DNA from 4 places in the Clostridium sp. SY8519 genome. Region 4 is predicted to be linked to each of the others. Evidence: riboswitches for the same ligand, from Rfam matches in the RefSeq annotation. Region 4 holds a riboswitch; each other region holds the start of a gene.

Region 1 (7,622 bases), 1.4 Mb from region 4:
ACCGGAAATGGTGCCTTCTTCTACTACGGCAGAAAAATAAGTCAGTTGTTCCATATTCATAAGGATTCTCCTTTGGCAGGTGCGTTTGGCAGGCACGGGAAATGTCCCGCGGAGCAGGCAGTCCCGGGTGAGTGTCTGTGTCATAAAACACTTTCTATATAAAAACAATATACATTTCTATAATATATATATGCTCTATATAGGAAGAACTATGTTATTATAACACAGGAAAGAGAAAACAGATGGGAGAATCATTATGAGAAAATTGCTTGTTTATATGAAAAAATACCGGAGAGATGCCGTGCTGGCACCGGTATTTAAATTAGTGGAAGCCTGTCTGGACCTGCTGATCCCCATTGTGGTGGCAGCCATTATCGATCACGGGATCGCCCAGGGAAACCGCCCTTACATTGTGAAGTGTTTCCTCCTGCTTCTGGTAATGGCAGCAGCCGGCATGGGCATATCCTTCGCGGCGCAGTGGTTTGCGGCCCGCTCCAGCGTGGGATTTGCCACAGAGATCCGCCAACGGCTGTTTGACCACATCCAGAAGCTGTCCTATACGGAGCTGGATACACTGGGCACGGATACACTGATTACCCGGATGACCAGTGATGTGAACCAGGTGCAGAACGGTGTGAACCTGGCTCTGCGGCTGTTATTGCGCAGCCCCTTTATCGTGGTGGGATCCATGGTGATGGCCTTTACCATTGATGTGCGCTGCGCCCTTGTTTTTGTGGTGACGATTCCGGCACTGAGTGTGATTATCTTCGGCATTATGTTTGCCAGCATTCCGCTGTTTAAAAAATCACAGGCCGCCCTGGATCGACTGCTGGGCACCACAAGGGAAAATCTTACCGGTGTCCGTGTCATTCGGGCTTTCTGCAAGGAAAAAGAAGAGGTGCAGGAGTTTGATGCCAGGAATGAAGCCCTGACCAAGATGAATGAGTTTGTGGGAAAACTGTCGGCACTGATGAATCCTGCGACCTATGTGGTCATTAACGCCGCTACAATTTTTCTGATTCATGAGGGCGCGCTCCGGGTGAATCTGGGGGCGATCCATCAGGGGGACGTAGTGGCCCTGTACAATTATATGGCGCAGCTGATCATTGAGCTGGTGAAGCTGGCCACGATGATTATCACGATTAACAAGTCGCTGGCCTGCGGCGAACGGATTCAGAGCATTTTGGAAGTGGAGCCAGGCATGGAATATCCACGGCTGCAGACACAGGACCGGCAGCCCGTGCCGGCCGGCGCAGGAGCAGAAGGAAACGAAGATGCGGTGGCTTTCCATCATGTATCCTTCTCCTATGACGGTTCCGGGGAAGACGCAGTGTCAGATATCGATTTTTCTGTGAAAAAGGGCGAGACTGTGGGAATTATCGGCGGCACCGGAAGCGGAAAAACCACTATTGTAAACCTGATCCCGCGATTTTATGATGTGACACAGGGCAGTGTGGAAGTGGACGGAAGCAATGTCAGGGATTATCCGGAAGGGAAGCTGATCGAACGGATCGGCGTCGTGCCCCAGAAGGCAGAACTTTTTGAAGGCAGTATCCGTGAGAATCTCCAGTGGGGAAAGGCGGACGCTTCCGATGAAGAACTGTGGGCGGCTCTTGCCACGGCCCAGGCCACAGAAGTGGTAAAAGGAAAAGACGGACAGCTGGATGCCCTGCTGGAACAGAACGGCCGAAATCTGTCCGGCGGTCAGAAGCAGCGGCTGACCATTGCGCGGGCGCTGGTCAAACAGCCGGAAATCCTGATTATGGATGATTCCGCCAGTGCGCTGGATTTCGCGACAGATCTGAATCTGCGCAGAGCGGTGCGCGCGCTTGGACAGCGGATGACTGTGTTTATCGTGTCCCAGCGAACGGCCAGCGTACGGACCGCGGACCAGATCCTGGTGCTGGATGACGGCAGACTGGTGGGACGGGGCACCCATGAGGAACTGATGCGGGACTGCGGCGTATATCAGGAGATCTATTACTCCCAGTATCCGGAAGAACGAAAGGAGGCGCAGGCATGAGCAGAGGATTCCGACGTGGCGGCGCGCAGAAGCCGCAGAAAGAAAAACAGAATGCCATGGATACGTCTTCCAGCATGGCAGTGTTAAAGAAAGTGCTGGCAGTCATCGGCCGGTATAAGGCGCTGCTGGCAGCCAGCATTGTGATGGCGGCTGTCTCTGTCATCATTCAGCTGTATATTCCGAATCTGTACGGCGATGCCATTGACGGCATCGTGGCGAAACACCGGGTGGATTTCTCCTTGGTGGCCTGGTACGGGCTTCGCATTGCGGTGCTGATGGTGCTGGCCGCACTGGCGACCTGGATCATGAACATCATCAACAACCGTCTGACGTTTCGGACTGTCAGGGATATCAGAGCCCGGGCGATCCGCCAGATTCAGGATCTTCCTCTGTCTTATCTGGATTCTCACAGTTCCGGGGATATTGTGCAGCGTGTCATCGCGGACATCGATCAGCTGTCGGATGGCCTGCTGTTAGGATTTACGCAGCTGTTTTCCGGGATTGTCACGATCATTGCCACACTGGTCTTTATGTTCCAGAGAGATATCGGAATCACCGTGCTGGTGATTGTGATGACCCCCCTGAGCTTTTTTGTGGCCCGTTTTATTTCCACCCGTTCGTTCCGGATGTTCCAGAAACAGACGGCAGTCCGGGGCCGGCAGACGGCGCTGATCAACGAAATGGTCGGCAGCGAAAAAGTGGTGAAGGCTTTCGGCCATGAAGAAACAGCCTCGGAACAGTTCCGTAAAGTGAACCTGGAACTGCAGGAATACTCCCAGAAGGCGGTGTTTTTCAGCTCCCTGACCAATCCGGGCACCCGGGCGGTAAATAATGTGATTTATGCGCTGGTGGCACTGGTAGGCGCCTTTCGGATCCTGGGCGGCAATCTGACCGTAGGCGGTCTGACCGTGCTTTTGTCCTACGCGAACCAGTACATGAAGCCTTTTAATGATATCAGCTCAGTGATTACGGAGCTGCAGAACGCGCTGGCCTGCGCGGCCCGGGTATTCGCGCTGATCGAGGCGGAACCCATGAGCAAAGAGCCGGATCGGGAACTGCAGGTGGCTCAGGGCAGTGTTGCCATTGAACATGCGGCGTTTTCTTATGAGAAAACAAAACCGCTGATTCAGGACTTTAATTTCCGGGCAGAGCCTGGTATGACCGTGGCGATTGTGGGTCCGACCGGATGCGGGAAAACCACACTGATCAACCTGCTGATGCGTTTTTACGATGTGGATGAAGGGAAGATTTCTGTGGATGGACAGGATATTTACCAGGTGACCCGGCAGTCCCTGCGGCGCGGATACGGTATGGTTCTGCAGGAGACCTGGCTGAAACAGGGAACCGTGCGGGAGAATATCGCTTTCGGACGGCCGGAGGCATCCGAAGAGGAAATCATTCAGGCAGCCAAAGAGGCCCATAGCTGGGAATTTATCCGCAGGATGCCGGAAGGGCTGGACACGGTGATTGACGATGACAGTCTGAGCCAGGGACAAAAACAGCTGCTGTGTATCACCCGGATCATGCTGACGCTTCCGCCCATGTTGATTCTGGACGAGGCGACTTCCAGTATTGATACCCGGACGGAAATCCGGATCCAGGAGGCATTCAGCAAGATGATGAAAGGACGGACCAGCTTCATTGTGGCACACCGGCTTTCCACCATTCGCAGCGCGGACCGGATTCTTGTCATGAAAGAGGGAAAAATCATTGAACAGGGAACCCATGAGGAACTGATGGCAGCCAATGGTTTTTATACGTCACTGTATAATTCCCAGTTTGCCGGCACCGCTTCATGAATGGAAAAGAAATCAGAAATTACGGCTTGCAATGGCGAAAAAGCAGGGCTATAATAGAATTAACAAGTGAACAGCGGGGAGCTTGAGGATGACAGCATCCGGACAGGCTGAGAGGAAGGTACACCTTCGACCCATACACCTGATTTGGATAATGCCAACGTAGGAAAGTCTGGAAATAAGATGAGAATACAGGGAAGACGCCAGTCAGGCGCCTTCCTTTTTTTCGTGTTTTTCGCTGTTTGCACAGGAATGAAAGGAAAGGAGCAGGGACCCGAATGGTACAGATTAACGGAGTACAACTGGACACAGCCGGCAGGACACTGGCGGATTATCTGCGGGAAGCGGGCTATGATCCCCGCGTCATTGCTGTGGAATACAATGAAGCAATTCTGCCCAAAGACAGGTATGCCGCTGTGATTCTGCAGGATGGCGATGTGGTGGAGATCGTACAGTTCATGGGCGGCGGCTGACAGACCGTCTGCAGACCGTAAGACACAGGAAGGGCGGAAGTTCCGGACAGAGTTCCGTCTGGGCAGAAACAGAAAGAAGGAGCAAAATGGAGACACAGGACAAATTAGTCATTGGCGGAAAGGAATTTTCCTCCCGGTTTATTCTGGGATCGGGGAAATATTCCCTGAAACTGATCCGGGCAGCAGTGGAAGATGCCGGCGCGGAGATCGTGACACTGGCGGTACGCCGGGCAAATACAACGGAAAAAGAAAATATCCTGGATTATATTCCGGAAGGAGTGACGCTGCTTCCCAATACTTCAGGAGCCAGGAACGCGGAGGAAGCCGTGCGGATTGCCCGTCTGGCCCGGGAGCTGGGATGCGGTGATTTCGTCAAGATCGAAATCATGCGGGATTCCAAATACCTGCTGCCGGACAATCAGGAGACGATCCGGGCGACAGAGATCCTGGCCCGGGAGGGGTTCGTGGTACTGCCTTATATGTATCCGGATCTGAATGCGGCCAGGGATCTTGTTTCGGCCGGCGCGGCAGCCGTGATGCCTCTGGCTTCCCCCATCGGATCCAACAAAGGACTGGCCACCAGAGAGTTTATTCAGATTCTGATTGATGAAATCGACCTGCCCATCATTGTGGACGCGGGAATCGGCAGACCGTCCCAGGCCTGTGAGGCAATGGAAATGGGCGCGGCGGCGATTATGGCCAATACGGCACTGGCCACAGCCGGGGATCTTCCGCTGATGGCTTCGGCTTTTCGCAAAGCCATCGAAGCCGGCAGACAGGCATATTTATCCGGACTGGGACGCGTGCTGCTGCGGGGAGCGGCGTCTTCCGACCCGCTGACCGGATTCCTGCATGACTGAGGAGGTGTACAGAGCAATGGAAAATGAGTTTATCTTTGACTCGGACCAGATGACGGCAAAGAGCCTGGAAAAAAAGCACCGGCTGGAAACCGATCCCTCCTCCCGGACGGATCATATGAAGTACCAGCCGGGGATGGAACAGATTGACTCGGACGTCTGTGAAAAAGTCATGGAGCAGATGAACAGTTATGACTGCAGTCAGTATACGGCCCGTGATGTCCGGGCGGCACTGGATCATGAGATCTGCAGCATCGAAGACTTCAAAGCACTGCTGTCTCCTGCGGCGGAACCGTTCCTGGAAGAGATGGCGCAGCGGGCACGCAGGGAAACAAGCAGGCATTTCGGCAATACGGTGTATCTGTTCACCCCGCTGTATATTGCAAATTACTGCGAAAACTACTGCGTATATTGCGGATTTAACTGCTACAATCAGATCACCCGTGTGAAACTGACGCTGGAGCAGGTGGAGCATGAGATGAAGGTGATCGCGGACAGCGGCATGGAAGAGATCCTGATTCTGACCGGAGAAAGCAGGGCAAAGAGCGATGTGAAGTACATCGGGGAAGCCTGCCGGCTGGCACGGAAATATTTCCGCATGGTGGGACTGGAGGTCTATCCGGTTAATACAGAGGATTACCGGTATCTGCACGAATGCGGCGCGGACTATGTGACGGTGTTCCAGGAAACATATGACACGGACAAATATGAGACCCTCCATCTGCTGGGGCATAAGCGGGTGTGGCCCTACCGGTTTCATGCCCAGGAACGCGCGCTTATGGGCGGCATGCGGGGCGTAGGATTTTCCGCGTTGCTGGGTCTGTCAGATTTCCGCAAAGACGCCCTGGCCACTGGGATGCATGTGTATTATCTGCAGAGAAAATATCCCCAGGCGGAGATGTCCCTGTCCTGCCCGCGTCTGCGGCCGATTATCAATAACGAGAAGATCAATCCCCTGGATGTGGGGGAGCGGCAGCTGTGCCAGGTGCTGTGCGCGTACCGGATTTTTCTGCCTTATGTGGGCATCACCGTATCTTCCAGGGAAAGCGCCCAGTTCCGCAATGGTATCGTAAAAATCGCGGCCACAAAAATATCTGCCGGCGTGTCAACCGGAATCGGAGACCATGAGAGCAAGTATACCGGCAGACAGGCACAGGAAAAAGAAGGAGACGAGCAGTTTGAGATCTGCGACGGCAGAAGCCTGTCCGGGATGTACGAAGATATGTCCGATGAGGGGCTGCAGCCGGTGCTGAATGATTATCTGTATGTATAAAAACGGAGGCGGCTTTTGAAAATCATAGGAGTAACCAGCCGGAAGCTGAGCAGAGAACCGTTTTTGGAACGAATCCGGAAAATTGTCCGCGGACATCCGGATGCTCTGATCCTTCGGGAAAAAGACCTGTCCCCGGAACAGTACCGAAGACTGGCGGCAGAAGTACTGGAACTCTGCCGCCGGGAGCAGGTGACGGGTATTCTGCACAGTTATCCGGCGGCCGCCCGAAGTCTGCAGGCTGCCGCGTTGCATGTCCCGCTGCCCGCCCTTGTGCAGATGTCTGCCGAAGAACGGAAGAGCTTTAGAGTCCTGGGCGCATCCTGCCATTCGGTGGAAGAAGCGCGGCAGGCGGAAGCGCTGGGCTGTACCTATCTGACCGCGGGCCATATTTTCGCGACGGACTGCAAGAAAGGGTTGCCGGGCCGGGGCGCTGAGTTTCTCACGGAAGTCTGCGGGGCCGTGCACATCCCGGTGTATGCCATTGGCGGAATTACGCCGGAGCGCCTGAAAGAGCTGCGCGATACCGGCTGTGCCGGTGTCTGCGTCATGAGCAGCCTGATGGGATGCGCGGATCCGGGCGCGCTGATTGATGCTCTGCGGGAATCAGATTTTATGGAGTGAAAAAAGACCTTTCTGTTCCGGAAAAAGATCCGGATCAGAAAGGTCTTTATGGCAGGCCTGTAAAAACAGTTCTGTATCATTGAGTCCCGCTGCCTGAAAAGCAGTCAGGGCATAAATTCGATTATCCGATCTGTACACCGAGCATCGGGAGCAGATATGTGCACAGGCAGGCGATGATTACGCACAGGACGCAGTACTTGGCGGTGGCGCTCATCAGCTTGCTTTCCTGACCGGACATACCGATGGCTGCTGCACCGATGGCAAGGCCCTGGGGGCTGATCATCTTGCCGATGCCGGCGCCCATGGTGTTAGCGGTAGCAAGCCAGTACGGGTTGGCGCCGATGGCTTCCGCTGTCTGCCGCTGCATATCGCCAAAGAGCACGGTGGTGGAAGTACCGCTGCCGGTTACGAAAGCGCCGATGACACCGATCAGAGGAGATACCAGCGGGAAGAAGTTTCCGGATTTCTCCAGGAGTCCTGCGATATCAGAGGTCATGCCGGAGTGGCTCATTACCTTGGCGGTGGCCAGTACGGCACAGATGGTGACGATGGTCTTCCAGTTGCTTTTTACCGTTTTGA
Region 2 (7,622 bases), 810 kb from region 4:
CCACACCGGTTTGATCCGGTTTAACTCGGTAAGAATCTCCAGGATCTCCGGCCCCAGGCAATCCGGTCTGGTTCCGATGGCAAGCACCACGATTTCTTCCCGCCGGATGGTTTTAAGAAAAATCTCCCGCAGCCGCTCCGGTTCCCCGTAGGTACTGGTGTAGGCCTGAAAATAGGCGATATACTTCCGGTCTTCCTCCCGGACCGACTTCATTTTTCCGCTGACCAGCTTCTTCGCCTGCCGGATCTGCTCCTCCAGGGGCGCCGGTTCCGTGTCCCGTCCCCGGTCTGCCGGACTGCCGCCGGCAAAATCCCCGGATCCGCCGGCAGAGCAGAAAATACAGCCCCCTCTGCCTCTTCCGTCCCTGTTCGGACAGCCGCAGCCGGCATCCAGGGACAGCCGGTATACTTTTGTTCCGTACGTCTCTTTCATAACCTGTGAAATACGCCGAATTTCCATAGCTTCTGCCCCTTCCCTTTTGCTTATGCCTATGATTCCGTCTCTGGCCGATTTTTCGGCCGGCCGCGCCGCGGAGCCATGATACAAAAAAATCCGGACCTACCACCGGCTTCCCGTTAGACGGAAATTTTTCCGCTGTGTACGTCCGGATTCTGTTTGGGCAGGTTTCCCTCCTGCCGCTACAGATCCAGTTTCAGATCTTCCTGCGCAAACAGCCCCATTTTCTGGCAGACGGCGCCAATGGCCCAGGTAAGCACTGCCGGCAGAAGGAAGGAAATCAGGATCAGGCCGATCCAGTCCATGGGTGTAATCGCCAGCCTGGCTCCGCTGGAAATCTCCTTCATCCACCCGGTAAATACACCGATCTGTCCCACCAGACCGCAGGTGCCCATGCCGGAAGACACTGCCGCGCCATTCATTTCCAGATGGAATACGCAGGTCGCAATGGGACCGGTAATCGCCGATGCCAATGTGGGCGGCAGCCAGATCACCGGCTTGCGCACAATATTGCCCATCTGCAGCATGCTGGTGCCGATGCCCTGGGCCACAAACCCGCCGATTCCATTGGCCCGGAAACTGAGCACCGCAAATCCGATCATCTGGGCACAGCAGCCTGCCACTGCCGCGCCGCCGGCCAGCCCGGTCAGGCTCAGTGCCGCGCAGATCGCCGCCGAGCTGATGGGCAGCGTAAGACAGATGCCCACCAGTACGGATACCACAATCCCCATCAGAAGGGGCTGGAGATCCGTGGCCCACATAATCGCCTTTCCCACAGCGCTGGCGCCGGCGCCGATCCAGGGCGCGCATGCCATAGACAGGAGCCCCCCGCAGATAATGGTAACAGCAGGCGTTACAATGATATCCACTTTCGTCTCTTTGCTGATCAGTTTGCCGACTTCACAGGCAATCACCGCAATCACATAGACCGCCAGCGGTCCGCCGGCGCCGCCCAGCGTATCCGCGCCGTATCCGACTGCTGCCAGGGAAAACAGCACCAGCGTCGGCGCATGCAGGGCATAGCCGATGGCAATGGCCATCGCCGGCCCTTTGACACTGCTGGCGAACCCTCCCACAGTCACCAGCCAGGCCAGGCCGAACTGGGTCCCGATGGTGCTTAAAATCGTGCCGATCAGCAGAGAGGCGAAAAGCCCCTGGGCCATGGCCCCTAACGCGTCAATTCCGTAGCGCTTTCCGGAAATAATAACATCTTTCTTTTTCAGAAACTGTCGGATCTTTTCCATTTCAACCTCGTTCTTTCCGCAGCTCTTCCCGCTGCTGTCTGCCCCCTTTTTTCAGGTTCTTCCCCAGGTGATATGTCCTGAATTATACTGGTTTTCCATGGAATAGACAAGGTTCTTTCCGCGCCGGAAACATACCGGAAAATGCGCAGACCCATCCGGATCTGCGCATTCACTGCCTGGTTTTCCTGTGTACTTTTCAAAAAATCAGAGCATCCTGTCCCTTAAAGCCGCAGGATCTCTATGATCTGCCGCTTATACTCCAGAAACTCTTCTGTCAGGTTAAAATCCACCCGTTCCTCCCGGGGCGGCGCGATCTTTATTTCATTCTCTATGACCCCCGGCTTTCCGGTCATCAGGTAGATCCGGTCCGACAGGAGGATGGCTTCGTCGATATCATGGGTGATAAACACGGTGGTCAGCTGAATCTGCTTCATTACATCCAGATACCATTTGTGGATCGCCCCCTTGGTAATCGTATCCAGGGCGGAAAACGGTTCGTCCAGCAGGGCCACATTGTCCGAAAACATATAGGTCCGAAGCAGCGCCGCCCGCTGCCGCATGCCGCCGGAAAGCTGATGCGGATATTTCTTCTGGGTTCCTTCCAGGCCGAAATCCGGAAAATAGGGCTGCACCCGGGCAATAGCTGTTTTTTTCTTTTCTCCCCGGATCAGCAGCGGCAGCGCCACATTCTCCTCGATGGTGTAATGGGGCAGCATCAGATCTTTCTGCAGCATATAGCTCAGGTGGCCGGTCTGCCCGGTCACCTCCTGCCCGTCTAAAAGGACCTGTCCCTCCTGGGGATGGTAGATCCCGGCGATACAGTTAAACAGCGTGGTTTTTCCGCTGCCGGACAGCCCCAGGAGGCTGACCAGCTCGCCTTTTTCCACATGGATACTGATCTGATCGATGATTTTTCCTTCTTCGAATGACATGGAGACATTCTTTGTCTCAAGCTTATGCATACAATTACTCCTGCTGCCCTTGCGCCTGTCTTTTTCACCTGCGCAGAGCCCTGTGTTCCCCGCTCCCCGCGGCAGTTATTCTGTTTTGCCGACAGAGTCCTGTTTTCCCGGCAGAGCCCTGTTTTCCCGGCAGAGCACTATTTTTCCGGCAGATACTCATTGGTGAATCCGGTGTTGTCCGGAATACTGCTGTCATAAAATTTGTTTTTGTTGACCCACTGATAGAACCGGTTCCAGCGCTTTGCGTCAAATTCTCCCCAGCGGGACGCGTCCGCCTGGTACTGATCCGCCAGATATTCCTGGCTGGCCTTTACCTGGTCCCCGTTCAGCTCCGGCACTGCCTTGCAGAGAATATCCGCTGCCTTGTCCGGATGTTTGATCGCATAGGTGTATCCCTTGGAAACCGCGGACAGGAACGCTTTCGCCTCGTCCGGATGGTCTTTCAGGAAACTGTCGTTGGCGATGATGACCGGTGAATAGTAGTCAAAGACCGGATTAATATCCCGGAACGCAAAGTAGTTAATATCAAAATTCTGCACTTTGGCGGAAATCCCTGCCCATGCGTAGTAAACCCAGAGGCAGTCGATGCTGCCGGATTTCAGCGCGGATACTTCATCGTCGATGGTTTCCGGAATCATCTTGATCTTGCTGTAGTCGCCGCCGTCTGCCTTTACCACATTCCGGATAATGGCTTTCTCAATGTCCCAGTCCCAGGTGGCGTAGCTGTGGCCCGCCATATCCTTCGGGGATTTGATCCCGGTGCTCTTCTTGGACATAATACCGGATGTGTTATGCTGAATCACGGCTGCCACCGCGGTAATCGGCACGCTTTTCTTTTTGCCTGCCATCAGGGAGGACATGGTGTCCTGGAAGGATACGCCGAAATCGGCTTTTCCGCTTCCTACCAGCGTCTCCGCCCCGTCATCCGGCGGCTGGACGATTTTTACTTTCAGTCCCGCGTCCTTGAAATAGCCCAGCTGATCCGCCACGTAGACACCGGTATGGTTGGTATTCGGCGTCCAATCCAGGACAAAGGTCACTTCTTTCAGATCCCCCGAGGAAGTGCCCTCCGCAGACGCGCTGTTTTCTGTTTTGCCCGCGCTTCCGGACGCGGAAGTGTCGCCAGTCTTGGAACTGCCGCATCCTGCCAGCAGCCCCACGGCCAGTCCTGCTGTCAGAAGCAGGCTGAAAATTTTCTTTTTCATTTCGTCTCATCCTTTCTTGTTTCATTCCATGGCATCATCTTTTTCTGCGCAATATTTACCGCCAGGATCAGCAGCAGACTGATCACGGTAATCAGCAGAATCACCGCAAACATCTTGTCATAGGCAAATGATTTTTTGACCCGGGTCATGTATACGCCAAGTCCCCGGAAGCCTCCCAGCCATTCCGCCAGGACAGCGCCTACGATGGCATATGCCACGGAAATCCTTAACCCTGAGAAAAACTGGGGCAGCGCCCCCGGTATCTTGATGTGCCGGAAAATCTGCCATTTTGTGGCTCCCATGGCCTGGAGCAGATGCACCGCGTCTTTGTCCGCGGAATGAAATCCGTCCAGCACCCCCACGGCAATGGGGAAAAATGAGATAATAATAACCAGCACAATCTTCGGCGTCATCTCATAACCGAACCAGAGCACCAGAAGCGGCGCAATGGCCACCGTGGGAATGGTCTCTGTAATCACGATCAGCGGATACAGCGCTTTGTAGGCGCCTTCCCAGCGATCCATAATACAGGCCGCCGCGAATCCTACCGCCACACCGATGACCAGCCCCAGCACTGCCTCGATCAGTGTAGTGGCCAGGTTCAGCATCAGCACAGAAAAATCTTTTACAAAGGCAGCGATCATCTGCACCGGGGAGGGCAGCATGAAATTCGGCACCACGCCGAAGTACGAGATGCACTCCCAGGCAATAAGAATCACGGCAATCGCCGCCAGCGGATACAGCTTATTCGTGATATTTTCCGATTTTTTTCTCAATGGAAAGTACCTCGCCTTCCGGCTTATAACTTACTTTGATATACGCTGCCACGGAAGGGGCCCCGGCCCGCACCGCGATATGCTGGCATTCCTTGACGATATCCATCAGGGCGTCATAAGGGCCCTCGATCGTAGTTTCAAACGGTCCTACATAATAGTTATAACCGGACCGGGCGATATAAGCGATTACTTCATCTACGATGCGGATCAGTTCCTCGTCGTCCGATGCCTCCGGCAGTGTCTGGATTGCTACACTGGCTTCCATTTTTTCTTCTCCTTTCACGCAAAAGGATCCCCCGCAGAACGAACCGGCCGCCTGTGCCGGACCATAGGTCGGCAGCAGAATCCGCTTCAGAAACTGTGGGGGATCTTTTTTATTTGCATCTGTTATGCTTCCCTACGCTGGAATTATCCAGATCAGGTAATGAGGGTATGCGGGCCTTCCCGCGCTCTCAGCTCTTGCTCCCCTAGCTCTGTTCCGAAAAGATTATAGGCTGTTTGCCGGGAAACTGTCAACGCAGTTTGCGCAGGTATATGAAAAAAGTCCGCTTACCGGCGCAGCACTTCCCTGCCGTACCGGTTCACTTCGTCCATGTAGATGAACCATTTCTCTTCATTCGTGGGAATGTAATAGGGCAGATACCGGCCTTTTCCCGCATAACGGTCCATCGCCGCACGGATCATCGCCCGGGCCTCCGCTTCCGATGTGGCATCCAGATCCAGCTTCTGGTTGTCGATGCCACCCATAAAGGTAATCCGGTCTCCATACTGTTCCAGCAGTGCGTCCAGATCATTGGATACCATCATCGGCTCAATGGCGTCCACGCCGATCTCGGCCAGATCCGGCACGATCTGCATGATATAGCCGCAGGAATGATGGATGTAAAGGCCGCCCAGCTCATGAATCCGACGGGCGTATTTCTCCTCATTCGGCCGGATAAACTCCCGCCACAGCTCCGGGTCAAAGAACATATTGTTATTGGTGCCCCAGTCATCATGCATGTGGATCACCTGGGGCTGCAGATACTGAAAGGCCAGGTCGATGCATTTTAATTTGTAGCTGCACATCGCGTCAAAAAAGGCATGGACCGCCTCCGGAGATTCATAGAAGGCGCACAGGGCGTTTTCCATCCCGATCATCTGATTCATCCGTTCAAACTGGCCGGACAGAAGCAGGCAGGAGACCACGTCTGTCTCCCGATTGACGCCCATGCCTGCGCTCATGCCCTGAAAAATCTGCTCCAGCGGCATAAAGTCCAGCGGCGGAAACTTCACCTTTTCCTGCCAGTCCTCAATGTCGTCAAACAGCATAAAGCCTTTGGCCACCATATTGCCGTTGACCAGTGGATTGGGACCCAGATTGGTCCACTGCACACCCCAGGCATCCGGCCCGGTTCCGTACGGGTCCGGCTGATTGTCTTTTCCGAAATACCGTTCTCCCGGGAATACCACATCCTTCATGACGGAATAAACTTCCGGAATAAAATCGATCGGTTCTCCCTTCAATGCGGCCAGCAATGCTTCTTTTGGTGTCTGCATAACCCCTGCCTCCTTGTCCTGCCTGTCATACTGCTTTGTTTCTGTCTCTATCCTAACAGTTTCCTGCGGCAGAAGGAATCAGTTTCTGTCTCCTGTGCTGTAACCAGAAGTTACATCCCATTCTGTCCCTGCGGAATCGGTTCCAGGTCAAATTCCTCCCGCAGGTCATCCACAATCCCGCTGAGGCCCTTCAGCCTGCTGTCCCGGTGATACAGCAGCGCCGTGTGATAGCGCAGTGCCCTGCCGGGATAGGGAAATCCGCGGACCTGCCCGTTTTCCACTCCGTAGAACATCATGGGAAACACCGCAAACCCCTCCGCCTGCCGCATCAGCACCATCAGGGTCTCAAAATTGCCGACTTCCCTGACTTCTCTGCAGGGGATATTTTCATAAAAATTCTCCGACAGCGGCACATTGTAATGATCCCGGTCCACCTTCAGTTTCAGAAACGTCTCCCGGCGCATATCTTCCAAGGTGATGGAATCCCGGATCGCCCAGGGATGAAGCAGGGACACAATCACCTCTACGTCATGCTCCCCAAAGGAAAGCCCCTCGTATCCGAACAGGTTATCCTGCTCATGCACATTCGTCAGCAGAATGTCCAGCCTGCCGCTCATCAGCTTTTTCCGCCCTTCCTCCAGTTCCAGCATCTCCAGGCTGATCTGATAGCAGGGATAGGACGCCATGAGGAAAGATACCAGCGGCGTAACCATCTCATCCCGCGGCAATGCGGAAAAGATGCCGATTCGGATCTGCTCTTTGCCGTCATGCGCCCGCTGTTTCAGCGTTTCCAGCACCTCGGTGTACTCCCGCTCCACCTTGCCAAGCTGTTCCCGGGCGTATACGCCCAGCCGGGTCAGCTCAATTCCCCGGGAGGAACGGGTAAACAGTTCGCCGCCGATTTCCTGCTCCAGCGCGGTAATCTGCTTCGTCAGCGCCTGGGGGGATACATAGATCTGCTGTGCCGCCCTGGAAAAGCTTTTTTCTTCTGCCGCCCGGAGAAAATAACGTATCTTCTGATTCATTCCGCACCTCCGACTCGCTCCGTCGTAATTTTCCTGTCATCCTGCCGGTATCTGACCGGCCACAGACTGGATTCGCTCAGTCATAGTCCACTTCCAGCAGACACAGCCCCCGGGCCGGTGCCGTGGGTCCCGCCTGGGCCCGTACGCCCGCCGCGAGAATCCGCAGCATGTCTTCTGCCTGCATCCGCCCGGCGCCCACTTCCAGCAGTGTTCCGGTCAGGATCCGCACCATATTCTGGAGAAATCCGGTTCCGTGGAAATACAGCCGTAGATACGGCCATTCCTCCCGGATTTCGATCCGGTCCACTTCCCGCACTGTGGATTTCTTATATCTGGGATTGCCGCAGAATGCCTTAAAATCATGGCGCCCGGTAAGGAACTCTGCCGCCCGGCGCATCTGTTCCACATCCGGCCG
Region 3 (7,622 bases), 1.1 Mb from region 4:
AGAGCTGCAGCGGTATATGGCGGAATGGACACGAAAGAGGGGGATTCGGTTCTATGTGATGTACGGACAGACAGAAGCGACGGCCCGGATGGCGTACCTTCCCTGGGAAAAATGTCTGGAGAAGCCGGGCAGCATCGGAAGAGCCATCCCCGGCGGAACGATGGAACTGGCGGATGAAACGGGGGCTCCGGTTACCGGGGCGGATCAGGAAGGCGAACTGGTCTATCACGGTCCCAATGTGTCGATGGGATATGCGGAAAACAGAGAAGACCTGCAGCTGGGGGACTGCCGGCACCAGACTTTGCATACCGGAGATCTGGCCCGTCGGGACAGGGACGGATATTACTATATTACCGGCCGGCGGGCGCGGTTTGTAAAACTGTTCGGAAAGCGAATCAGCCTGGATCAGGTGGAACAGCTGGTGACCGGCCGGTGGCCGGAGGTCAGCTGCGCCTGTGTGGGAGATGATACCGGAATCCTTCTGTGCATGGAACAGAAGGCCGGAAATCCCGCGCCGGAAGCAGTGCGGAACTTTCTGGAAAAGGAGGGGGGAATTCCGGGCAAGGCAGTGATATTACGGACCCTGGAAGAAATTCCGCGAAGGGAGAACGGGAAAACAGATTATCCACAGCTGAAAGCGCTGCAGGCGGAAGCCGGGATGTGACAGATCCGCACAGATTTTTCAGAACCATGACAAAAAAATGAAAACAGCCCCCGGGCAGATGCCTTGTAATTGTTACAAAAAAGAAACAGGAAAGATACATGTTTTAAACGGTATTTTCACATTCATCACGTACAATACAGGTATCAATCAAAGAGCAGGAGGCTGTGTTATGAAAAGAAGAATCATCACGAATGTACTCACAGGATTAGCAATCATATCTATTCCGGCACAGGTCTTGGCATATAGCGCTCCGGCGATGGCTGCGCCGAAAACCACATGGTTTGAGAAAACCTGCCTGAACAATCAGGTAAAAGCGACGAATACAAAAGTCATCACCAGAGGCAGAATCGAACAGGCATCTTCCGAACAGAAACTGTGGGAAGACAACAGCAAAATTTTAAAAGGAAAAACACGGAGCTACAAACTTACCAAACAGACAAAATATTATTCCTATGGGGAAGATGTTCTCCGGATTTCAAAGAAAGACTGGAAAAAACTGGTAAACGCAAACAATGGTCTCGGTATGATCATCCAGGTAAAAGGCGGAAAAGTGACGAAAGCAGTCATTTCCAGCTGAAGGAGAGGCAGGCGGCTGCTGTATCTGCTGATGGGCAGACATCGGTATGTGTGAGAACGTCTGCATGAAAAATAAAAAAATAAAACAGCAAAAATAAAAGATACCCATGCAGCCCGGTCCGCCGCATGGGTATTTGACGGTAAAGGAGCGGGCGATGACATGCAGCGGCTGCGGCATTTACTGAAAAAAACCAGGAAGCAATGGATTCCGCGGCAGGCGGATCCTGTGCTTCCTGGTTTTTTCGGTCACTGGGTATGGTATTCTTTCCGGCCGGTTTTGTCCGGGATGCCCAGTTCCTGCCGGTATTTGTTGACCGTGCGGCGGGAGATGGAGATGTCGAACTGTTCCAGCTCTTTGCGGATGGCTTCATCACTCAGGGGTTTCTTTTTGTCTTCCCGGTCGATGATTTCCCGGATTTTGGCCAGGATGTGTTCCTGGGTCTGCTCTTCCCCGGAAGTGCGGGAGACAGAAGCGACCGGTGTCAGGAAATAATTCAGCGGAAATACGCCCCAGCTGCACTGCAGATATTTGCTGTGGAGGGTCCGGCTGATGGTGGATTCGTGAAGACCGGTATCTTCCGCCAGATCCGCAAGTCCCATGGGCACTTTGTTGCCGGGTCCCCGCAGGAAGAAAAGCTTCTGACGGGTCACCAGGGCGTGCATGACTTTGGACAGGGTGGAAGTGCGCATGCCGATGCTGTCCGACAGGCTCTGGATCTGCTGGATCTTTTCCTTCAGATATTTTCTGGCGGTTTTGTCCGTGGTCTGTTTGGCCAGATCCACATAGAAAGGATTCATGGAAAACCGGGGATACTGGTATTCGTTGATGAGGATGTCGAATTCCTGGTCTGTCTTGATGACAATGGCATCCGGACTGATGTAGCGCAGGTGTTCCCGGTTGCTGAAGGAGTTGCCGGGCTTCGGATTGAAGGTGCGGATCTCCTCACAGGCGGCCAGCACATCTTCGGTGGTCACTTTCATTTTCTTTGCGATCTGAGGGATGTGGTTTTTGGCGACTTCGTCCAGATGGAACAGGATGACCTGTTCGGTGATGGCGGAGTAATTTTTCTTGCGGTGAAGCTGAAGCACCAGGCATTCTTTCAGGTCCCGGGCACCGACTCCGGCAGGATCCAGGTTCTGGATCTCCTGCAGCAGATGAAGCACCGTATGCTCTGACACATGGAACTGGGCGGCGGGAATCGCCGGATCTTCGGTATAGTATCCCTTGGAATCCAGGGAATAGATCAGATAGTTTAAGATCTGCTGTTCTTCCGGGCTGTAGCTAAAGAACATGAGCTGGGAATTCAGGTATTCGGACAGGGCTTTTCCATCTTCGGAAATGTCGTGAAGATTTTCCTGGGAATATTCGGCAGAACTGTCGGACTGATAGTATACTTTGTTCTGATAATCGGTGGATTCCAGCCACTCCAGCTTGCGCTGCCGGTCGATTTCGGAATCTGTGCGGGACGGCTGATCCGGATCCGCCAGTTCCAGTACCGGATTCTCCATGGAAACCGCTTCGATATGGGCTTCAAGTTCGGCTGCGCTCATCTGCAGGATGTCCATATACTGGAGCATCTGCTGGGATATGGTCTGCTTCTGGGTCAGTTCAAGCTGCATTTTATGATTCATGTGGATGCTCCTTCTGCAGGAAATAAATGATACAGTAGTTATCTTAATATTATTTTACAATTGCAGAGGACGGACTGCAAGGTGAAATCTCTTCCTTTGGCTGACGGACAGCGGCCAGGGTAAGATACAACGCGAGGGAAAGGGGGATCCAGCACAGCCAGATGCTCCGGGCACCGAGGTGCAGGACCAGGTACGCGCCTGCCGTGGCAGAGGCATAGAAGCAGATCAGAGTGGAAAGAAAGAAGAGAAATTTTTCTTTCATCCGTGGATCCCCGGTCTGGCGGTAATCCTGGAAGGAGAAGACCGTCTGCTTCAGATTGTTGGAAGAAAAGATGGTGGAACAGCTGAAGCCCCTGGCGCCGGCGAAGCTGCCCCACTGAAAAGCAGTCAGCGCAAACACCGGAAACAACGCGGGAATCGGCGGAGCAGATGGGGGAATCAGCCCCGTAATCAGGATTCCCGCGTATTCCGCCAGAATACAAATCAGACGGCTGCGTCCGGGCAGCCGGCGTTCCAGCATGTGGGCCAGTCCGAGAAACAAGGCAAACAGTCCCAGAGCTGTAGCGCGCCAGAGTACTTCATACCAGGAATGGCCGATTACGATTCGGCTGAAGAGCTCCAGCAGGTTGCCGGTGGCGGCCTGACCGAAATTGTGATCCCGCAGCATGATGGCATAGACGCCGGTAAAACCGCCGACACAGCTCATGGTCATGTGCAGGATGGTGTCATTATTTCGCTGAATCAGATCCATGGATCTACTCCTTTCTGCATCCGTACAGAGATACCTTCCAAAACAGTAACTATACGCTTTCCGGCTGAAAAAAACAATTTTGTATACTGTTTCGGACAATTTCAGACACATTTCGGGAAAAATCAGAGAAATACCGAAAAAACAGCGGGCTGCCCATTGCGAAATGCTGCCGGTGCGCTTATAATAAATGTAACGTGTTGGAAATCTGACAGACCGGCGGAATTATCTGCCTGGGGTGGATTTTGCGGCACTGCAATCACATAACAGGGAGCTTGCAGAAGCAGGCTGAGAGGAGACTGATACTGTCTCGACCGATACCTGATGTGGATAATGCCAACGTAGGGAAATAATCTGCATTCTGCCAAAACTGGGGCAGGATGCGGAAAAGAGTTCAGAACGATTGAGCGGCATCCGAGAGGGTGCCGCTTTTTTCTATGGCAGAAAACTTTGCGGAAAGTTTTCTGCCATGGACAGGTCCGGACATTCGGCGGCAGGATCCGCCATCAGGAAAGCGGCAGATTGGGGGCACCACCTTCTGTCGCGATACAAAATAATGAAGACTCAGACAGGAGGCAAATGTATGAGGACAGCATTAACAATCGCTGGCAGCGACTGCAGCGGAGGCGCCGGAATTCAGGCAGATATCAAGACGATGATGGCCAATGGCGTGTATGCCATGAGCGCGGTCACAGCTCTGACAGCGCAGAATACCACCGGCGTATCTGTGATCAGATGCACGGATCCGGAGTGTCTGGAGGCACAGCTGGATCAGGTGTTTACGGACATCTTTCCGGACGCGGTTAAGATCGGCATGGTGGCGGATACGGAACTAATCCGCTCCATCGCGAAGAAGTTAAAAGAGTATCAGCCGCGTTATATCGTGCTGGATCCGGTTATGGTATCTACCAGCGGAGCAGAGCTGCTGAAAGAAGACGCGGCAGATGCGCTGACCCGGGAGCTTTTTCCGCTGGCGACAGTTCTTACGCCGAATCTTCCGGAAACAGAGGCTTTGACCGGACAGAAGATCACGAAAGAGGGAGAGATGTGTTCGGCAGCAGCCAGTCTTGTCCGCAGATATGGATGCGCGGTACTGTGCAAGGGCGGACACAGCAGCCGGGGGGCCAGTGACCTGCTGGTCCGGAACCCCGCAGATCCGGAATTTACCTGGTTTGCAGGCAGGCGGATTGAGAATCCGAACACCCATGGAACCGGTTGTACATTGTCCAGCGCGATTGCGGCGAATCTGGCCAAGGGATTTTCCCTGACAGCATCCGTGCAGCGGGCAAAAGAGTATGTATCAGAGGCACTGGCGGCCATGCTGGATCTTGGAAATGGAAGCGGCCCGCTGAACCATGGCTTTGCGGTGCATGGTTATTACGCGGAGGATCCGGATCAGACCGCAGCCGGCAGACAGGGAGCGGAAGAGACCGAAGGCTGTCACGAAACAGCTGCACAGAATTTCTGAAAGAGAGGGAGTTTATCATGAAAACATATACCACACAGATGGACGCGGCACGGAAAGGCATTATCACCCCGCAGATGGAGACAGTGGCACGGAAGGAATATATGGAGCCGGAGAAGCTTAGGGAACTGGTGGCAGAAGGCAAAGTGGCGATTCCCGCCAATATCCACCACACATCACTGGATCCGGAGGGTGTGGGCAGCATGCTGCGTACAAAAATCAATGTCAACCTGGGAATTTCCAGAGACTGCAAGGATTATGACGTGGAGATGAAAAAAGTGATGCATGCGGTGGATCTGGGAGCGGAAGCCATTATGGACCTGTCCAGCCATGGAAATACACAGCCGTTCCGTCAAAAGCTTACGGGAGAATGTCCGGCGATGATCGGTACGGTGCCGGTCTATGACAGCGTGATTCATTACCAGAGAGATCTGGCGGAGCTGACGGCGGAAGACTTTGTGGATGTGGTTCGTCTGCATGCGGAAGACGGCGTGGATTTTGTCACGCTTCACTGCGGAATCACCAGAAAAACCATCGATCAGATCCGAACCCACAAGCGGAAGATGAACCTGGTCAGCCGCGGCGGCAGTTTGGTTTTTGCCTGGATGTGCATGACCGGAGAGGAAAATCCGTTTTATGAACACTATGATGAGATCCTGGAGATCTGTGAACAGCACGATGTGACCATTTCTCTGGGCGATGCCTGCCGGCCGGGATGTCTGGCAGACGCTACGGATGTATGCCAGATTGAGGAACTGGTGCGCCTGGGCGAATTGACCAAACGGGCCTGGGCCCACAATGTGCAGGTCATGGTGGAAGGACCGGGACATGTGCCGCTGGATCAGATCGCCGCAAATATGAAGGTACAGCAGACCATCTGTATGGGCGCGCCGTTTTATGTACTGGGCCCCCTGGTGACGGATATCGCGCCGGGATATGACCATATCACGGCGGCAATCGGCGGCGCTCTGGCGGCAGCCAGCGGAGCGGCGTTTCTGTGTTATGTGACACCGGCGGAGCATCTGGCGCTGCCGAATGTAGAAGATGTAAAACAGGGGATCATCGCCTCGAAGATCGCGGCCCATGCGGCGGATATCGCCAAAGGGGTTCCTCACGCCAGGGACATCGATGACCGGATGGCGGACGCCCGGCGGGAACTGGACTGGGAGGCGCAGTTTGCCTGCGCGCTGGATCCGGAAACGGCCCGGAAGATCCGGGAAGACCGCCTGCCGGAAGATGACCATGCGGAAGCCTGCAGTATGTGCGGCAAATTCTGCGCGGTAAGAAGCATGAATAAGGCGCTTTCGGGAGAATATATCGACATTTTGTAAAAAATCCGGTTATACTGTTCTGGAAGCAGCCAGATGAACCTGTGACATGCGCGGAGCATGGCAAAGATACATTTGAAGAGGTGTTCGGGGGGGGAAAACGATGGCCCCGCGCATGCGTGCAGCAGCATTGGAAGAAAGAAGGAGCAGCGTGATGGAGATCGAACGGAAATGGATGGTAGCCGGCTGGCCGGAAGAAAAAGATACGGGGAGACCGGAACATACCTATCAGATGCGGCAGGGCTATATCTCGGTGCGTCCCACCGTGCGGATCCGCCGGGAGGCGGAAGAAGCCGGGGAAACCCATGATATTCTGTGCTTTAAGGGAAAGGGAAGGCTTGCCCGGGAAGAAATCGAGACGGAAATCGATGCGGATTTGTTTGAACGGCTGGCCGCCTTCATCGGCGCGCCCCTGATTACCAAAGAGCGCCGGGATTACCGCCTGCCGGACGGCCATATGCTGGAGGTCAGCTGTGTGGACGCCGGCAGTCCTTCGGAATTTTATTATGCCGAAGTAGAATACGAATCGGAAGAAGAAGCGCGGCGCTGGGAGCCGCAGACTGCCGGGCTGGAAGCCTATCTGATCGATGAGGTGACTGATCAGCCGGGACAGAGCATGGGGGCTTACTGGGAGCAGACCAGACAGACGGAATAGGGTCCGGCGGAAACAGACAGGAAAGGTTCCCAAAATGGCATGCCTCGGATGAGGCAGAATAGCGCCTGGCGGCAGCAGCCAGCGCCAGAGATACAGTGTCTGCAGGGAAAGACCCGGAAAACCTGCGGATCAGACGTCTCCGGCAGGAGAATCCTGCCGGGACGGCTGAAGCCGTCCGGCGGTGACTGCGGCAGTCAGGGGAATAATCAGCAGGCAGCCGATATTTGCCGCGAAAATCAGCAGGACTTCCTGGAGAAGCGAGCGGGAATTCAGCAGCTGGGGCAGGGTATATCCCTGTCGCAGAAAGATCATCCAGATAAAGAACGATTCACCGAATTCCGCGAAAAGCAGCGTATTGATGGTGGTGCCGAGAATGTCCCGTCCGACTCTGCTGCCGGAGCGGTATAATTCCCGGAAACCCAGAGAAGGATTGTTCGCGTGGACTTCATACAGGGCGGAGGAGACGGCCAGCGCCGTATCGGTCAGAGCACCCAGTACGCCCAGCAGAATCGAACAGATCAGCAGGGCATTGGCGCTGATGCCGATTTCGCTGT
Region 4 (7,622 bases):
AAAAATTAATGAAGGAACCCGTGTATCAATAGATTTAATGCCATTAGGCTATTCAATATACAAAGGAGATAATAATTCCTCAGTGTGATCTGTGGTTGGTTAAGAAAATCTGTATAAAACAGGACAGTGTCTATCCGACAGGAACGATAGGGGAGGCGCAGTCCAGCAGGCGCCTCCAACGGAATCACTTTCTGTGCCAGTTCATGCTGCTCTCACAGGTTCACTTCACGATTGACTGCCTTCAGCGTCTGACTGCGAAGATCCCGGGCGGCTGCCTGGATATCCTTTTTTGCAAAGATTGCTGAAATGACAGCGATTCCGGCAATTCCGGTTCCGGAAAGGGACAGGATGTTATCTCTGGTGATACCGCCGATTGCGATGACGGGAATATCCACAGCCCGGCAGATTTCCGATAAGACAGCGTGGTCCACCTGTTCCGCGTCATCTTTGGAATCGGTGGGAAATACCGCGCCTACACCCAGGTAATCCGCGCCCCGTTCCTGGGCCAGCAATGCTTCTTTTACCGTGTGGGCGGATACGCCTAAAATCTTGTCGGGGCCAAGTTTTTCCCGGACATTTCCCGCCTCCATATCGTTCTGCCCCACATGGACACCGTCGGCGTCTGTCTCAAGGGCGAGGTCCACATCATCATCAATTACAAAGGGAACCTGATACCGACGGCACAAGTCCCGCAGCTGCAGCGCTTCTTTTAAGTATTCGTCATGGGAAAGCCGCATATCATCTTTTTCGCGTACCTGCAGAAAAGATACGCCGCCTTTTAAGGCCTGCTCGACAGCTTCGTATAAGGTCCTGCCCTGCAGCCAGTGTCTGTCGGTAACAGCGTATAAGAGAAGGGATTTTTTATCGAATTTCATAGTTTGCTCCTTGTTCCAGTGTTTCTCCGGTCATATTGCAGACGGCGTCAATGATGCGTATGCGAAGAGATGCATTGCCTTCGGCTCCCGTCAGGTTTTTTACAGCGATTTCGCCGGCCAGACCCATCAGGATCGTGGCGGCTGCCGCGGCTTCCAGCTTGCTGTCCGGATTGGCGGCAAGGAATGCGGTCATCAGACCGGAAAGCTGGCAGCCGGTGCCGGTAACGGTGCTCATTTCCCTGCGTCCGTTCCGGATGACATAGCAGGAAGAAGCGTCAGCGACCAGATCAATCGCGCCTGTGATCGCAATAATACATCCGCAGGTTTTGGCGTAGTCTTTGGCAAATGCAGCCATGCGCTCAAGGTTTTCTTCGGTAACGGCATCTGCGGCGTCCGCGTCCACGCCCTTGGTTGTAGTGCTGCCCAGTGCCAGAGCCTTAAGCTCGGATACATTCCCGCGGATGACATCAAATTTGAGTTCCTCCATCAGAGATACCGCGGTATTGGTTCGCAGTCTGGAAGCACCTGCGCCTACCGGGTCGAGGAGAAGTGTGTGGCCGAGAGCGTTTGCCTTTCTGCCTGCGCGATACATTGCCTCAATGGAACGTTTCTGAAGGGTTCCGATATTGATGTTTAATCCGTCACAGATGGCAGTGATATCTTCCACATCCTCCGGTTCGTCGGACATGATGGGACTTCCGCCGACAGCAAGCAGTACATTTGCCACATCATTGACGGTGACATAGTTGGTAATGTTGTGTATGAGCGGTGCTTTTTTCTTTACATTCTCCAGACAGTCTTTGATCATTTCAGAATTCTCCTTCTGTTTCAGATGCAGGGATAACCATACATATGCACCAGCCGATGCGCCGTGAAATGCAGGTTCCGCAGATCGCTGCAGAAAAAAGCGCGGTCCTGTATGGACTGCGCTTAGTGAATGCGAAAAACTATTTCCCTACGTTGGCATGATCCAAATCAGGTTATGGGTCAGGAATTCTATTCCACTCTCAGTCCCTGGGGACTCCCCTGTTTCTACCAGTTATTATAGAGGTTAGGGGAGAGATGTCAATATAGGGAAGAGGAAGAAGGTTGCCTGGAAGCAGCAATAGGGTGACGCTGCAGTGGACAGTCCGGATAAAATATGATAATTTGTGGGAAACTAGAATAAAATAGTGGATCAGATTCACTTGAAGAGAGGAGCTGCGAAAACAACATGAAAGTACTGATTCTCAACGGAAGTCCGAGAAAAGACGGAAACACAACCATTGCGCTGAATGAAATGATAAAGATTTTTGAGGCGGAAGGCGTAGAAACAGAAGCTGTCCGGATCGGAAACAAGGATATCCGCGGATGTATCGCCTGTGGGACATGCGCCGACAAGGGCAAATGTATATTTGATGATATTGTGAATGAACTCGCGCCGAAATTTGAAGAAGCCGACGGCCTTGTGGTGGCATCCCCGGTGTATTATGCGTCAGCAAATGCTACGCTGATTGCCTGTCTGGACAGACTTTTTTACAGCACCCGGTTTGACAAGACCATGAAGGTGGGGGCAAGTGTGGTTGCCGCAAGACGCGGCGGATTGTCTGCGACGTTTGACGAACTGAACAAATATTTTACGATCTGCGGAATGCCGGTGGCATCCAGCCAGTACTGGAACAGCATCCATGGAAGAGAACGGGGAGAAGCAGCGGAAGACCTGGAAGGTCTTCAGACGATGCGGGTGCTTGCCAGAAATATGACATTCCTGATGAAGAGTATTGCGCTGGGAAAAGAAGCTTACGGCCTGCCGGAACAGGAAGAGTGGCAGCCGACGCATTTTATCCGATAATCGTTTTTGTGGCGCAGATGGCCATGAAACAAACGGCTTGCTGCGGAAAATATTTCAGTGGATGATCAGATGCTCCGGGAAAGCCTGGAGGAACGGGTAAAGAAGGGAAAACAGGATGAAAACTGAGGAAAAGAAAGAGCATATTCAGAAGATCGGATGCGGAAGAGAAAACTGCAGATTTCTTGCAGAAGGGAAGATCTGTATTTCTGAAGTGCGCATGTTTCGGGAACTCCCGCTGGAGCTTCAGAAAGAACTGGCGGGTAAGTCCGTGCATTCCACGTTTCAGGCGGGAAGTTATATCGCCGCGGAGGAGGATGAAATCAACTCGGTGATTATTATTCGAAGCGGAAAAGTCAAAATTTCCAGAACAGACGCCATGGGGGAGGAACATATCCTGGATGTCCTGCATGACGGTCAGAGTGTCTGGCACGGGATTTTCCTGAAAGAACACCGGTACAATTATGACGTGATCTGCATGAGCGAAGTGGCAGTCTGCGAGATCCCCCGTGAGACGATTATGAATGTGCTTACCCGTCATCCGCAGATTTCTCTGAGCCTGATTGAGATTCTGGCACAGGATATCATGGATGCGGAGGAGAAAGTGATGCTTCTGTCGATTCGGGAACCGAAGCAGAGGGTGGCCACTTTTCTGCTTCGGCGGGAACGGAGATGTCTGGGGCCTGAGATCCATCTGAAACTGGACGACATTGCTTCTTCGGTGAATCTGCGGGTGGAGACAGTGAGCCGGAATATTGCGCAGCTGGAAAAGGATGGCGTGATTCAGCGGACCGGGCGAGGGCGCCTGAAAGTAATGAATCATGAGAAACTGCGGCATATGACGGAATTGAATTAGCCGGACTCGGCCCTTTTTGGAAGTCTGCAGCCCAAAACATTTTTTGAAAAATGAGAAAGAATCCAGTTACTTGATTACAATCAAAGAACTTGGCGCAAGAGTCTGCTACTATCAGCTTGTCACAAGGAGATGACAGATGGAAGCAGAACAAACCGTCGGTCACAGAAATTGTGGCAGACGGTTTTATTTTATTTTGCTGGAAACAGGAGGGCGCCATGATCAAGGGAAGAATTCATTCAATTGAGACATTTGGTTCGGTCGACGGCCCGGGCATTCGCTTTGTGATTTTCCTGAAGGGATGCGCGATGCGATGCAAGTTCTGCCATAACGCGGATACCTGGGACGGACAGTCGGATGACCTGCGCACCGCGGATGAGCTGATCGAACAGGCACTGCGGTACAAGCCATACTGGGGCAGCGAAGGCGGCATTACAGTTTCCGGCGGAGAACCGCTGCTGCAGATTGATTTTCTGCTTGAGCTGATGAAAAAGGCAAAGGAGCGGGGCATCCACACGGTAATCGATACGGCAGGCCAGCCTTTCCGGCCGGAGGGCGAGTGGTTTGCAAAGTTTGAGGAGCTGATGCGGTATACGGATCTGCTTCTGGTGGATATCAAGCAGATCGATCCGATGAAACATATGAAACTGACCGGTGTGCCGAATGAAAACATACTGGAAATGTTTCGCTATCTGGATAAGATAAAAAAACCCATCTGGGTCCGTCAGGTGCTTGTGCCGGGCTGGACCGATGATCCGGAAGATTTACAGAAGGAACGGGCGTTCCTGGATACGCTTTCCAATATTCAGAAAGTGGAAGTGCTTCCCTATCATTCCATGGGAGCCTATAAATGGAAAAAGCTTGGAATTCCCTATGCGCTGGAGGGCGTGCAGAGTCCGACGGGGCAGCAGGTGAAACAGGCAGAAGAAATTCTCGGCGCGGGTGAGTTTGCGCCGGCAAGAGTAAGCGTTGCGTAAAATAGAGAACGCATTGCAGAAGCTGCAGGGCAGACAGAAAAATGCGAAACGCGCAACAGCGGCCGCAGCGCAGAAAGGAGAGCAGGATATGAGAACAGAATGGCGAGGATTTAAAGGAAATAAATGGACCGATGATATCGATGTACGGGAGTTCATCCAGAAGAACTACACACCCTATGACGGCGATGAAAGCTTCCTGGAAGGCGCGACAGAGGCAACCGATCTTCTGTGGGGCAAAGTACAGGAACTGCAGAAAGAGGAACGGGCAAAGGGTGGTGTACTGGACTGTGAAACAGAAGTGGTTTCCGGCCTGACTGCCTATGGAGCCGGCTACATCGACGCATCGATGAAAGATCTGGAGAAAATCGTGGGTCTTCAGACGGACAAGCCGTTAAAACGGGCCTTTATGCCCTATGGCGGAATCAAGATGGCGGAAGAAGCCGCTGAGAATTACGGGTACCATGTCAACGACAAGTTCCACAAAATTTTTACAGAGTACCATAAAACCCATAACCAGGCAGTATTTGACGCGTATACTCCGGAGATGCGTGCCGCGAGACATTCGCACATCATAACCGGGCTTCCGGATACCTACGGACGGGGACGAATCGTCGGTGACTACCGAAGAGTCGCTCTGTACGGCATTGACTTTCTGATTGCGAAAAAGCAGGAAGACTTCGCGAACTGCGGAGATGGCACAATGACTGATGACATTATCCGGCAGAGAGAAGAGATCAGCGAACAGATCCGTGCGCTGAAAGGCATGAAGGAAATGGCAGCCGCTTACGGATATGACATTTCCGCGCCGGCGAAGAATGCGAAAGAAGCGGTGCAGTGGGTATACTTCGGCTACCTTGCGGCGGTAAAGACACAGAACGGCGCGGCGATGTCCGTCGGACGGATTTCCACTTTTCTGGATATTTACATCGAGCGGGATCTGCAGGAAGGGACCCTGACAGAAAAAGAGGCGCAGGAACTGATTGATCAGATGACCATGAAGTTCCGCATGGTGAAATTTGCCCGGATTCCCAGCTACAATGAGCTGTTTTCCGGCGATCCGGTCTGGGCAACCCTGGAAGTGGCGGGCGTCGGCATGGACGGCCGGCCGATGGTTACCAAAAATGACTTCCGTTTCCTTCACACCCTGGAAAACATGGGACCTTCACCGGAGCCGAACCTGACCGTTCTCTACAGCTCCGCACTGCCGAAAAACTTCAAGAAGTACGCGGCAGCGATCTCCGTACGGACATCCTCCATCCAGTATGAAAACGATGACGTGATGAAACCGGTATGGGGCGACGATTACAGCATCTGCTGCTGCGTCAGCGCGACACAGACGGGGAAGGAAATGCAGTTTTTCGGCGCCCGGGCAAACCTTGCCAAATGCCTCCTGTACGCAATCAACGGCGGAAAGGACGAGAAGTTTCTGGATAAACAGGGAAACCATATGCAGGTGGGACCGGAGTATGCCCCCATCACTTCCGAGTATCTCGATTATGATGAGGTGATCCACAAGTTCGATCAGATGATGGACTGGCTGGCAGGACTTTACGTCAATATCCTGAACCTGATCCAGTATATGCATGATAAATATTACTACGAGGCAGCGGAGATGGCGCTGATTGACACCGATGTCCGCAGGACATTCGCGACAGGAATTGCGGGATTTTCCCATGTGGTAGATTCGTTAAGCGCAATAAAATACGCGAAGGTGAAAACAGTCCGTGACGAATCCGGCCTTGTGACAGATTATGAAATTGAGGGAGATTTCCCCCGTTACGGAAACGATGACGAAAGAGCGGATGACATAGCGGTATGGCTGCTGAAGACCTTCTTAAAGAAGATCAAAAGACACCACACCTATCGGGATTCCGAGCCGACCACTTCGATTCTTACCATTACATCCAACGTTGTGTACGGTAAGGCAACCGGCGCGCTTCCGGATGGAAGAAAAGCCTATGTTCCCTTTGCGCCGGGCGCAAATCCGGCCTACGGAGCAGAGGAAAACGGCCTTCTGGCTTCCCTGAACTCAGTGGCAAAACTGCCCTACGAGTATGCGCTGGATGGAATTTCCAATACACAGACGATTCATCCGGATGCCCTCGGCCATGAGGATGCTTCCCGGGCAGAGAATCTGGTGCGGATTCTGGACGGATATTTCGATCAGGGCGCCCATCATCTCAACGTCAACATCTTCGGTGTGGAAAAATTGAAAGATGCCATGGAACATCCGGAAAAACCGGAGTACGCGAACTTTACGATTCGTGTCAGCGGGTATGCGGTTAAGTTCATTGACCTGACCAGAGAGCAGCAGCAGGATGTTATCTCCAGATGTGTGCATGAGAGAATATAAGAAAATAAAATCACAGAACGCCGGGAGGGGATCCCCTCCCGGGAAAACGCCCGGACTCTGTGGTATGCGGCGGCAGACCACAGAGTCCGGGCGTTTTTGGACCAGGGGAGGAGATTCCGGAACAGATGAGTCCACAGAACTACAAAAAAATAATTTAAACTGTATCCTCAGATACGGAATCTGCTGGGAATTTTGTGTATCCTAAATGCTGACAGAAGCAATACACAGAAAAAGTCGCTGAGAAAGGCGGTGCAGAATGAAAGAAAAAGTCGGAGAGGTCTTTTCCATAGCGAATGACAATATGCCGGTCAGCGGATGCACGGTTTCAAAGGAAATATATAACGGCGAAAATGCCATCAGTTATTTTTCCCTGGCAGAGCATACGGACATCAGCGCGGAAATTTATCCCTATCACAAGCTGATACTGGTGGCTGACGGAAGCATCGAAGTATATGGGAAGGAAGGCTATCAAAGGGTCCTGGGTGCCGGAGACGGGATCCTGACGTTAACGGACACACCGGTGGGAATCCGGACATCGGACCACGCGGTATACACAGAGATTTCGATTCAGAAGGAGGATATTATGAACGGAGCGATTCACGCAGGAGAAGTATTTAAACTGGCAGATCTGGTTCCTTACCAGGAAGGAAAGATCATAAACATGGATGTCGTACATAATGACAAGATGAAATTTGTCATTATGGCCTTTGACAAAGGCACAGGCCTGGCAGAGCAT

Evidence for each region. Region 4 has a riboswitch for thiamine pyrophosphate ahead of thiM (hydroxyethylthiazole kinase). Riboswitches for the same ligand answer to the same signal wherever they lie in the genome.
Region 1: linked by a shared signal. The riboswitch ahead of thiS (sulfur carrier protein ThiS) and the one ahead of thiM (hydroxyethylthiazole kinase) in region 4 are both predicted to bind thiamine pyrophosphate.
Region 2: linked by a shared signal. The riboswitch ahead of CXIVA_RS06185 (thiamine-binding protein) and the one ahead of thiM (hydroxyethylthiazole kinase) in region 4 are both predicted to bind thiamine pyrophosphate.
Region 3: linked by a shared signal. The riboswitch ahead of thiD (bifunctional hydroxymethylpyrimidine kinase/phosphomethylpyrimidine kinase) and the one ahead of thiM (hydroxyethylthiazole kinase) in region 4 are both predicted to bind thiamine pyrophosphate.

The regions. Positions count from the first base shown of each region.
Region 1 covers NC_015737.1:1,867,934-1,875,555, forward strand. Annotated here, with positions in the region: gene CXIVA_RS08730 (LysR family transcriptional regulator) at 1-60, opposite strand, end outside; gene CXIVA_RS08735 (ABC transporter ATP-binding protein) at 257-2,023, shown strand; gene CXIVA_RS08740 (ABC transporter ATP-binding protein) at 2,098-3,822, shown strand; TPP riboswitch at 3,887-4,005, shown strand; gene thiS (sulfur carrier protein ThiS) at 4,098-4,292, shown strand; gene CXIVA_RS08750 (thiazole synthase) at 4,379-5,152, shown strand; gene thiH (2-iminoacetate synthase ThiH) at 5,169-6,422, shown strand; gene CXIVA_RS08760 (thiamine phosphate synthase) at 6,438-7,043, shown strand; gene CXIVA_RS08765 (lactate permease LctP family transporter) at 7,165-7,622, opposite strand, start outside.
Region 2 covers NC_015737.1:1,302,931-1,310,552, reverse strand. Annotated here, with positions in the region: gene CXIVA_RS06215 (TIGR01212 family radical SAM protein) at 1-459, opposite strand, end outside; gene CXIVA_RS06210 (PTS sugar transporter subunit IIC) at 639-1,700, opposite strand; gene CXIVA_RS06200 (ABC transporter ATP-binding protein) at 1,922-2,662, opposite strand; gene CXIVA_RS06195 (ABC transporter substrate-binding protein) at 2,800-3,867, opposite strand; gene CXIVA_RS06190 (ABC transporter permease) at 3,864-4,643, opposite strand; gene CXIVA_RS06185 (thiamine-binding protein) at 4,612-4,908, opposite strand; TPP riboswitch at 5,021-5,122, opposite strand; gene CXIVA_RS06180 (uroporphyrinogen decarboxylase family protein) at 5,193-6,182, opposite strand; gene CXIVA_RS06175 (LysR family transcriptional regulator) at 6,293-7,207, opposite strand; gene truA (tRNA pseudouridine(38-40) synthase TruA) at 7,284-7,622, opposite strand, start outside.
Region 3 covers NC_015737.1:1,584,876-1,592,497, forward strand. Annotated here, with positions in the region: gene CXIVA_RS07480 (AMP-binding protein) at 1-664, shown strand, start outside; gene CXIVA_RS07485 (hypothetical protein) at 834-1,241, shown strand; gene rpoN (RNA polymerase factor sigma-54) at 1,487-2,872, opposite strand; gene CXIVA_RS07495 (YoaK family protein) at 2,922-3,623, opposite strand; TPP riboswitch at 3,878-3,987, shown strand; gene thiD (bifunctional hydroxymethylpyrimidine kinase/phosphomethylpyrimidine kinase) at 4,204-5,088, shown strand; gene thiC (phosphomethylpyrimidine synthase ThiC) at 5,106-6,416, shown strand; gene CXIVA_RS07510 (hypothetical protein) at 6,568-7,068, shown strand; gene CXIVA_RS07515 (YibE/F family protein) at 7,198-7,622, opposite strand, start outside.
Region 4 covers NC_015737.1:494,613-502,234, reverse strand. Annotated here, with positions in the region: gene thiE (thiamine phosphate synthase) at 213-875, opposite strand; gene thiM (hydroxyethylthiazole kinase) at 862-1,683, opposite strand; TPP riboswitch at 1,810-1,913, opposite strand; gene CXIVA_RS02400 (flavodoxin family protein) at 2,089-2,706, shown strand; gene CXIVA_RS02395 (Crp/Fnr family transcriptional regulator) at 2,822-3,559, shown strand; gene pflA (pyruvate formate-lyase-activating protein) at 3,775-4,533, shown strand; gene pflB (formate C-acetyltransferase) at 4,622-6,886, shown strand; gene CXIVA_RS02380 (cupin domain-containing protein) at 7,143-7,622, shown strand, end outside.